Regions from separate parts of the Pararhizobium gei genome, predicted to be linked through region 1. Evidence: predicted binding sites of a transcription regulator. Region 1 holds the regulator's gene; the other holds the start of a gene.
What was found. The regulator HrcA, encoded in region 1, represses chaperone genes, less so after heat shock. The targets are predictions, from matches to a motif close to GTTAGCACTCNCNNNNNGNGAGTGCTAAC.
Positions count from the first base shown of each region.

Region 1 (4,384 bases):
ATCCCGGCAGCAACAAGCTTCTCCACCCAGCTATCGAGATGTTCGGCCGCGACCCGGAAGCACATATGACCGTAGCCATGCGTCCCATGCGGCGGAACCTGCAACCCGTCCTCCGGCGGCGGCTTTACCGTCTCGGCTGAATTGAAGATCAGCAGCACGCTTGAACCACACCGAAAGAACACATGCCGGTTTCCGGCCCGGGTAATTTTCTCAAGCTCGAGAATGGAGCTGTAGAAAGCGTCCGCCTTGTCGAGATCATCGGCGTAAAGCGCGGTTTCAAGGATGCCTTCAAGCTTCATTTCACGACCGTCTTCCCCTGGCGAATGCCCCTTACCCTCTCCCGCCAGCGGGAAAAGGGATTGCCGCTGCCTGCCGGTTGTCCTGCTCCGCGTCACGGCGGCGAAGGTGCCCGACAGGGCGGATGAGGGGCGCTTGCAAGAGCCTTAACCCGCAACCGTTTGCTTCTGCATCGTCACCAGTTCGGCGATCCCGTTCTTGGCAAGACCGAGCAGCGTGCCGAATTCCTCTTCCGAAAACGGCTTGCCTTCGGCCGTTCCCTGGATCTCGACGATCCCTCCCGAGCCGGTCATCACGAAATTCGCGTCGGTCTCAGCGGCGGAATCTTCGAGATAATCGAGGTCGATAACCGGCTGGCTGGCAAAGATGCCGCAGGAGATGGCGGCGATATGGTCCTTCAGGACCCTCTCGACCTTGATCATGTTGCGGGCTTCCATCCATTTCAGGCAATCGTGCAGCGCAATCCAGGCGCCTGTGATCGAGGCCGTTCGGGTGCCGCCATCGGCCTGTATGACGTCGCAATCGATCGAGATCTGCCGTTCGCCGAGCGCCTGCAGATCGACCACGGCGCGCAGGGAGCGCCCGATCAACCGCTGGATTTCCTGAGTGCGGCCGCTCTGCTTGCCGCTGGCTGCCTCGCGCTTCATGCGTTCGCCGGTGGCGCGCGGCAGCATGCCGTATTCCGCCGTGACCCAGCCCTTGCCGCTGTTGCGCAGCCATGGTGGGGTCTTTTCCTCAAGGCTTGCCGTAACCAGCACATGCGTGTCTCCGAACTTGACGAGACAGGATCCCTCGGCATGTTTGGAAACGTTGCGCTCGAAGGAAACCTTGCGCATCTGGTCGGTTTTTCTGCCGGAAGGCCGCATCATGAACTCCTGTAATGTTTGTCAGCCTTCTAGCCTATGTTGGCAGCAAGGGAAATCATTTGCACAAAAAGAACAAGCGGCATGGAAATGACTTGCCGGACGGGCGTTTCAGCGCCAGATTTCTCTTTCGATATCGGCCTGACACCACTATATTTCATCCGATCTGAACAGCATGGATTTTCGCATTCGAATGATGGTGGATAAAACTGCGATGCAGGAAAGACTTTCGGCGCTCGACGAGCGCTCAGGCGAAGTCTTCCGTCGCATTGTGGAAAGCTATCTGGAAAGCGGCGAACCTTTGGGATCGCGCAGCCTCTCCCGATTGCTGCCCATGTCGCTATCGCCCGCCTCGGTGCGCAACGTCATGAGCGATCTCGAAGAACTCGGGCTCATCTATTCCCCCCATGTCAGCGCCGGGCGGCTTCCCACACAGATCGGGCTTCGTTTCTTCGTGGATGCCTTCATGCAGGTCGGCGACCTCTCGGCGGAGGACCGCGCTTCCATCGACCGCCATGTGCGTCGAGGCGACCGTGACCAGCCTGTGGAGACGCTGCTGAACGACGCCAGCCAGATGCTCTCAGGCATGTCGCGCGGCGCCGGACTGGTGATTACGGCGAAAAACGATGCCATCCTGAAGCATGTCGAGTTTGTCCGTCTTGCCCCGACGAAAGCATTGGCTGTGCTCGTCGGAGAACATGATCAGGTGGAAAACCGGATCATCGAATTACCCGGCGGCGTCACCAGTTCTCAGCTGACGGAGGCGGCCAACTTCCTGAACGCGCATCTTGCCGGGCAGACGCTGCCCGAGGTGCGTGGCCAGCTTGAAAAGGTCAAGGAAACCGTAAGGCGCGAACTGGATACATTGAGCCAGGACCTCGTCGAGCGTGGGCTCGCCATCTGGTCCGGCAGCGAAGCGGACGAAAAGCCGACGCGACTGATCGTCCGCGGCCGGGCCAATCTGCTCGAAGGGTTGGCCGGCACGGAGGACATCTATCGCCTGCGCATGCTGTTCGACGATCTGGAAAAGAAGGACAGCCTGATCGAAATCCTCAATCTGGCCGAAAGCGGACGGGGCGTGCGCATTTTCATCGGGTCTGAAAACAAGCTGTTTTCGCTTTCAGGCTCGTCGCTGATCGTCGCGCCCTATAAGGACAGCGACGACAAGATCGTCGGCGCGGTCGGCGTGATCGGCCCGACGCGGCTCAATTATTCCCGCATCGTCCCGATGGTGGACTATACCGCGCAACTGATGTCCCGCCTGTCGCGATGAACCCGCGCAAAAGCCGGTTTTTCCGGCAGCTTTCGATTGAACCCTTGATTTTTGCGCCCCGAAGCTCGATATCGGCTGAAATCCTAACAGACCGACATTCCGGAGACCGTCATGACCGACGACACGAACAAATATGCAGCAGACGCAAACGCCGCCGAAGAGGCTGCCCTGAATGCCGAAGCTGCCTCTGAACAGCTCGAAGCCGCCGCTGTCGAACCCGATCCGCTGGATCTCGCCAAGGCAGAAGCTGCCGATTTCCGGGACCGCTATCTGCGTCTTGCCGCCGAAATGGACAATCTGCGCCGCCGCACCGAGCGCGAGGTCAAGGATGCGAAGTCCTATTCCGTTGCCGGTTTTGCCCGTGACATGCTGGCCGTATCGGACAATCTGCGCCGTGCGCTGGATGCCATCCCGGCCGAGGCGCGTGAAGCGGGCGATGCCGGTTTCAATGCGCTGATCGAGGGTGTCGAAATGACCGAGCGCGCCATGCTTTCGGCGCTGGAGCGTCACGGCGTCAAGAAGATCGAGCCGACCGGCCAGAAGTTCGATCCGAATTTCCATCAGGCAATGTTCGAAGTGCCGAATGCGGAGGTGCCCAACAACACCGTCGTCCAGGTCGTTCAGGCCGGTTACACCATCGGCGAACGCGTTCTTCGCCCCGCCATGGTCGGCGTCGCCAAGGGCGGTCCGAAAGTGGTTGCAGCGGAAGAGACGCCGGCGGTTTGATGTTTCTCCCGTTGAAGGGAGGAGTCATCACGGGAGTATCGGGGTGGCGGCGGTGACCTTTTGCGCGTCGCTTACCGTCACACAACGCACGCGTTTCGCGCGACCTTTGTTGCCGCAGCCGGTTCAAGATCCCGGTTTATTAGGCCACAAGGGCTCAATAAAGCCGTAAGCGTCTACTTCGATCTGATAGGTGTGATTCTTGCGTGGTGCTCTCACAACTTTGTGAAAATTCACTATCGCAGCGTTCACTGCGATTTTATCAGCCTTCTTGTTTCCAGAGGACTTCAATACGTAAGTCCTTACAAGACTGCCACTGACGTCCGTACGATGCACAATTGTCACGGCCTTAGGAGTGCTACATCCGGATGAAATTAGACATATAGCGGTAATCACAAAACTGATTGTCACAGAAAACGACTTTTTCAAAACACTGACCCATTTATCTGATCGATGCGACATCCGGCATTCAGCGCCGCATACTTTAGTAACCACGTCTATTTAGAACATTGCCGGATCTAATCCGTCCCCTTATGGGGGGAGGAAACGCAACTACGCTTACTTAACATACGGCAACTCGATTTTCCGTGCGTAACAAACTCGCTCGTAGCTGTTCTGAATGTTAGCGAGATCGCTTTTTAAATGTTCGATATTCTCGGACAATTCATCCAGATTGCCATCTTTCAAAAGCTTCTGCAGCTCTGTGACGTCCCGTAAAAGGCAATGCAGGCTGTCTCCTTGGAAAACCACTCCCGGATAGTTGCGCTCCGGAAGTTGCACAACTGCAAAATTGTGAGGCTGGGTGAAAAGCTCAGCTGTTTGCATGGGATGTCTCTCAGTTGTTGGGCTGTATCGCTGCCGAATTCACAAATGCCTCGATACTTTCGCCTTCAGCAATTCGATCAAATCCGGATCCATGAAGCCGTATTCATCCGGAATGTTCAGGCACAAAAGCCGCTTCTGATTCAGGTAGATCCGATATTTTTGTTGGACTTTGCTGCGATGCGCTTTCTCCATCACGAAGATGATGTCCGCCCATTCGATTTGCTCTGGTGACAGCGGGTTTTCCGCGTCTCTGTTCGTTCCAGCCGATGAGACCTCAATGCCGGGCCAGTTCGCGAAGACCTGCTCGGCTGTCGGGCTGCGTAGCTTATTCTGGCTGCAGATAAACAGGACGTTTTTCAAAAAGAACCTCAGTCACCCAAACAATTGTTTCAAGTGGTCGTTG
Region 1 covers NZ_CP119409.1:656,692-661,075, forward strand. Annotated here, with positions in the region: gene PY308_RS03045 (VOC family protein) at 1-299, opposite strand, end outside; gene rph (ribonuclease PH) at 444-1,163, opposite strand; gene hrcA (heat-inducible transcriptional repressor HrcA) at 1,375-2,433, shown strand; gene grpE (nucleotide exchange factor GrpE) at 2,545-3,159, shown strand; gene PY308_RS03065 (DUF6959 family protein) at 3,715-3,981, opposite strand; gene PY308_RS03070 (low molecular weight protein tyrosine phosphatase family protein) at 4,021-4,341, opposite strand; gene PY308_RS03075 (D-arabinono-1,4-lactone oxidase) at 4,354-4,384, opposite strand, start outside.

Region 2 (4,384 bases), 600 kb from region 1:
TTCGCCTCCGTCAACGAGGCGCGATACATCGGCACATGCGGCTTTCCGGAAATGCGGGTTTCGCCGCCCAGCTCCTCGTAGACCTTGGCGATGGCTCCAGCGCAGGGGATGAGCCGGTGGCCGCGCTCAACGACCAGGTCCGGGTTGGCGCAGATGAACGGGATCTTGCGCTTTGCCAGGCCGGACAGGGTCGCACGGTAATCTTCCGCAGTCTCCGTTTCGTCGTCGAAGAACCCGGCGCAGACGATAATCTCCGCATCCTCGGACGATACCATCCCGACGCCGAGGCCTTCGAGCAGGGGCAGATCGCGGTCTGCACCGATGAAATAGACCTTCCTGGGGCCGGCGGAGATCAGGGCCCGCGTCACGTCGCCGGAAGTGATGATGCGGTCATAGGCCGTATCCGGCACGCCAAGACCGCGGATCTGGGTGATGACGCCGGGATGCGGTCGCGGGGAATTGGTGATGAGAACAACGGTGAGCCCCTTGGCGCGGGCCTCGGTCAAAGCCTCGCAGGCACCCTTGAAGGCCGCGACACCGTTGTGCAGCACGCCCCAGACATCGCACAGGACAACATCGTAGCGGCTGGCGATGTCGCGAAAACTGTTGATCCGAACGGCCATGCTGGCTTTCCCGCAGAGAAAATGATCGGGGTGACATCGCAGGCAAGCACGGAAAAGACAAGGCTTTATCGGGGAAATGGGCTCGAATCCCAAGGATTCGAGGCGGAACAATGCCGAAGCGCCTACAAGTGCATCGTCATCCAGCCGGCTCCGGCACAGACGGCAAGCGTCGTGACGACGCCGCGCTTGAACAGAAGCAGCAACAGGGACGCCAGAACTGACAGGAAAAGAGCTGTCCACTGGAAGGTCTGCCAGACGGGAAGCGGCATCGACAGCGGCCCGCCAGCATATCGATCCACCTGCGTAAAAAGAACGTGCAGCCCGAACCAGAGGGCCAGATTGAGAATGACCCCGGTGACCGCAGCCGAGATCGCCGCCAGCGCGCCCGACAGCGCCCTGTTGTTGCGCAGTGTCTCGACATAGGGCGCACCGAGGAGAATCCACAGGAAGCAGGGCACAAAGGTAACCCAGGTGGCCAGCGTCGCACCGAGCATGCCGGACAGGAGCGGATCAAGGCCGGAAGGGGCACGGAAGGCCGCCATGAATCCGACAAAGGAGAGAACGAGCACAAGCGGTCCGGGTGTCGTTTCGGCAAGGGCAAGGCCATCGAGCATTTCGCCGGGTTTCAGCCAGTGGTAGGTATCGACCGCCTGCTGGGCGACATAGGCCAGCACTGCATAGGCTCCGCCGAAAGTCACCACCGCCATCTTGGAAAAGAACAGGCCAATGGCGGTATAAACATTGTCGAAGCCCAGCACCCCGCCGATGAGGATAAAGGGGGCGATCCACAGGCTCAGCCATAGGGCGAGAACCCGGAACGTCCGGTTCCAGCTCGAGGCAATATCCGGAAGGCTGCCGTCGATGACGGACGGCCTGTCGGAAAGCGCCTGTCGCGCGGCGGCGGCCATGGCTTTTTCGCCGGTTTGCGGCTCAAGACGTGCAGCCGTGTATCCGGCGATGCCGGCCGAAAGCACGACAAGCGGAAATGGCAGATCGAAGAAGAACAGCGCGGCAAACGCAAGAGCGGCAATGAGGCATGCAAAGCTTGTCTTCAACGCCCGACGGCCGACGCGGATGACCGCCTCGATAACAATTGCCAGCACCGCTGCCTTCAACCCGAAGAACAGGCTCGCCAGCCAATCGGCCTGCTGGAACAGCGCGTAGGTGCAGGAGAGGCCGAGAATAACGACGAATCCCGGCAGAATGAACAACAGGCCAGCGACAATGCCGCCGCGGGCACCGTGCAGCAACCAGCCGATATAGGTGGCAAGTTGCTGGGCCTCCGGTCCCGGCAGCAGCATGCAGAAATTCAGTGCATGCAGGAAACGGCTCTCGGAAATCCAGCGCCTCTCATCCACCAGTTCGCGGTGCATCAGCGCGATTTGCCCGGCCGGTCCGCCGAAGCTCAGACACCCGACCCGCGCCCAGACGCGGGTGGCCTCGGAAAGGGATGGGTGTGGCGGCGCCTTATTGAGGTCTTGTTCTCGCGCGATGTGCATGCCTCTCCAGTACCCGCGTTACGCAAAAGATTTTTGACGGCACGGTTCTTGACTCGGGCTTGCTCCACCCTTATCTCCAAGCCGCTAGCACTCGTGATCAATGAGTGCTAACATCCATCCATCGGGTCGCATCTGACGATCCGTAAGTCATTTGATCGAGGGATTAGACAATGACAAGCACCAATTTCCGCCCCCTGCACGACCGCGTCGTCGTTCGCCGTATCGAGGCTGAAGCCAAGACCAAGGGCGGCATCATCATTCCTGACACCGCAAAGGAAAAGCCGCAGGAAGGCGAAATCGTCGCTGTCGGTACCGGCACACGTGACGACAAGGGCGCCCTCATTGCGCTCGACGTCAAGGCTGGCGACCGCATCCTGTTCGGCAAGTGGTCGGGCACCGAAGTCAAGCTCAACGGCGAAGACCTTCTGATCATGAAGGAAGCCGACATCATGGGCGTTATCGGCTGATTTGAGCCGCTGACTTTCATCCTCAATTCCAGAAAACCAATTGGGCATCAGCCCGGGAGTTTTTAACATGGCAGCCAAAGAAATTAAGTTCGGCCGCACCGCGCGCGAAAAGATGCTGCGCGGCGTCGACATCCTCGCAGACGCAGTCAAGGTCACGCTCGGCCCGAAGGGTCGCAACGTCATCATCGACAAGTCCTTCGGCGCACCGCGCATCACCAAGGACGGCGTTTCCGTCGCCAAGGAAATCGAACTCGAAGACAAGTTCGAAAACATGGGCGCACAGATGGTCCGCGAAGTTGCTTCGAAGACCAACGACATCGCCGGTGACGGCACGACCACTGCTACCGTTCTCGCCCAGGCCATCGTTCGCGAAGGCGGCAAGGCCGTTGCAGCCGGCATGAACCCGATGGACCTGAAGCGCGGCATCGACCTCGCTGTTTCGGCCGTCGTCAAGGACCTCGTTGCCAAGGCAAAGAAGATCAACACTTCGGAAGAAGTGGCCCAGGTCGGCACGATCTCCGCCAATGGCGAAAAGGAAATCGGCCAGTACATCGCTGAAGCGATGCAGAAGGTCGGCAATGAAGGCGTCATCACGGTTGAAGAAGCCAAGACCGCCGAAACCGAACTCGAAGTCGTCGAAGGCATGCAGTTCGACCGCGGCTACCTCAGCCCTTACTTCGTGACCAACCCTGAAAAGATGGTTGCCGAACTGGAAGATGCTTACATCCTTCTCCATGAGAAGAAGCTTTCCAACCTGCAGGCGATGCTTCCGGTTCTGGAAGCCGTCGTTCAGACCGGCAAGCCGCTCCTGATCATCTCGGAAGACGTCGAAGGCGAAGCTCTTGCAACGCTCGTCGTCAACAAGCTGCGTGGCGGCCTGAAAATCGCTGCCGTCAAGGCTCCGGGCTTCGGCGATCGCCGCAAGGCCATGCTCGAAGACATCGCTGTCCTCACCGGTGGCCAGGTCATTTCCGAAGATATCGGCATCAAGCTGGAAAACGTCACGCTCGAAATGCTCGGCCGTGCGAAGAAGGTTTCGATTTCCAAGGAAAACACCACCATCGTTGATGGCGCCGGCGCCAAGAACGAGATCGAAGGCCGCGTTGCCCAGATCAAGGGCCAGATCGAAGAAACCACGTCCGACTACGATCGCGAGAAGCTGCAGGAACGTCTTGCCAAGCTCGCTGGCGGCGTTGCCGTCATCCGCGTCGGCGGTGCAACTGAAATCGAAGTCAAGGAAAAGAAGGACCGCATCGACGACGCGCTCAACGCAACGCGCGCTGCCGTTCAGGAAGGTATTGTTCCAGGCGGTGGTACTGCCCTGCTGCGCGCTTCCGTCGTCCTCGACATCAAGGGCGCCAACGACGATCAGAACGCCGGTATCAACATCATCCGCAAGTCGCTTCAGTCGCTGGTTCGCCAGATCGCTGAAAACGCAGGCGATGAAGGTTCGATCATCGTCGGCAAGATCCTCGAAAGCGGCACCGACAACTTCGGCTACAACGCCCAGACCGGCGAATATGGCGACATGATCGCCATGGGTATCGTCGATCCGGTCAAGGTCGTTCGCACGGCCCTGCAGAACGCAGCTTCGGTTGCTTCGCTGCTCATCACGACCGAAGCCATGATTGCCGAAGCCCCAAAGAAGGACTCCGCCGGCGGCGGCGGCATGCCGGACATGGGCGGAATGGGCGGAATGGGCGGCATGATGTAATAAGGCTTCCGCCTTATTACTGAAGGACGACTATACAGCATTCCGGGTAACCGGACGAAAGAGGCGGGCCGCGAGGTCCGC
Region 2 covers NZ_CP119409.1:1,258,935-1,263,318, reverse strand. Annotated here, with positions in the region: gene PY308_RS05910 (TIGR01459 family HAD-type hydrolase) at 1-623, opposite strand, end outside; gene chrA (chromate efflux transporter) at 746-2,122, opposite strand; gene groES (co-chaperone GroES) at 2,293-2,589, shown strand; gene groL (chaperonin GroEL) at 2,657-4,303, shown strand.
Region 2: groES (co-chaperone GroES) is a predicted target of HrcA. The motif match lies at 2,206-2,234, and genes of this name have one in related genera.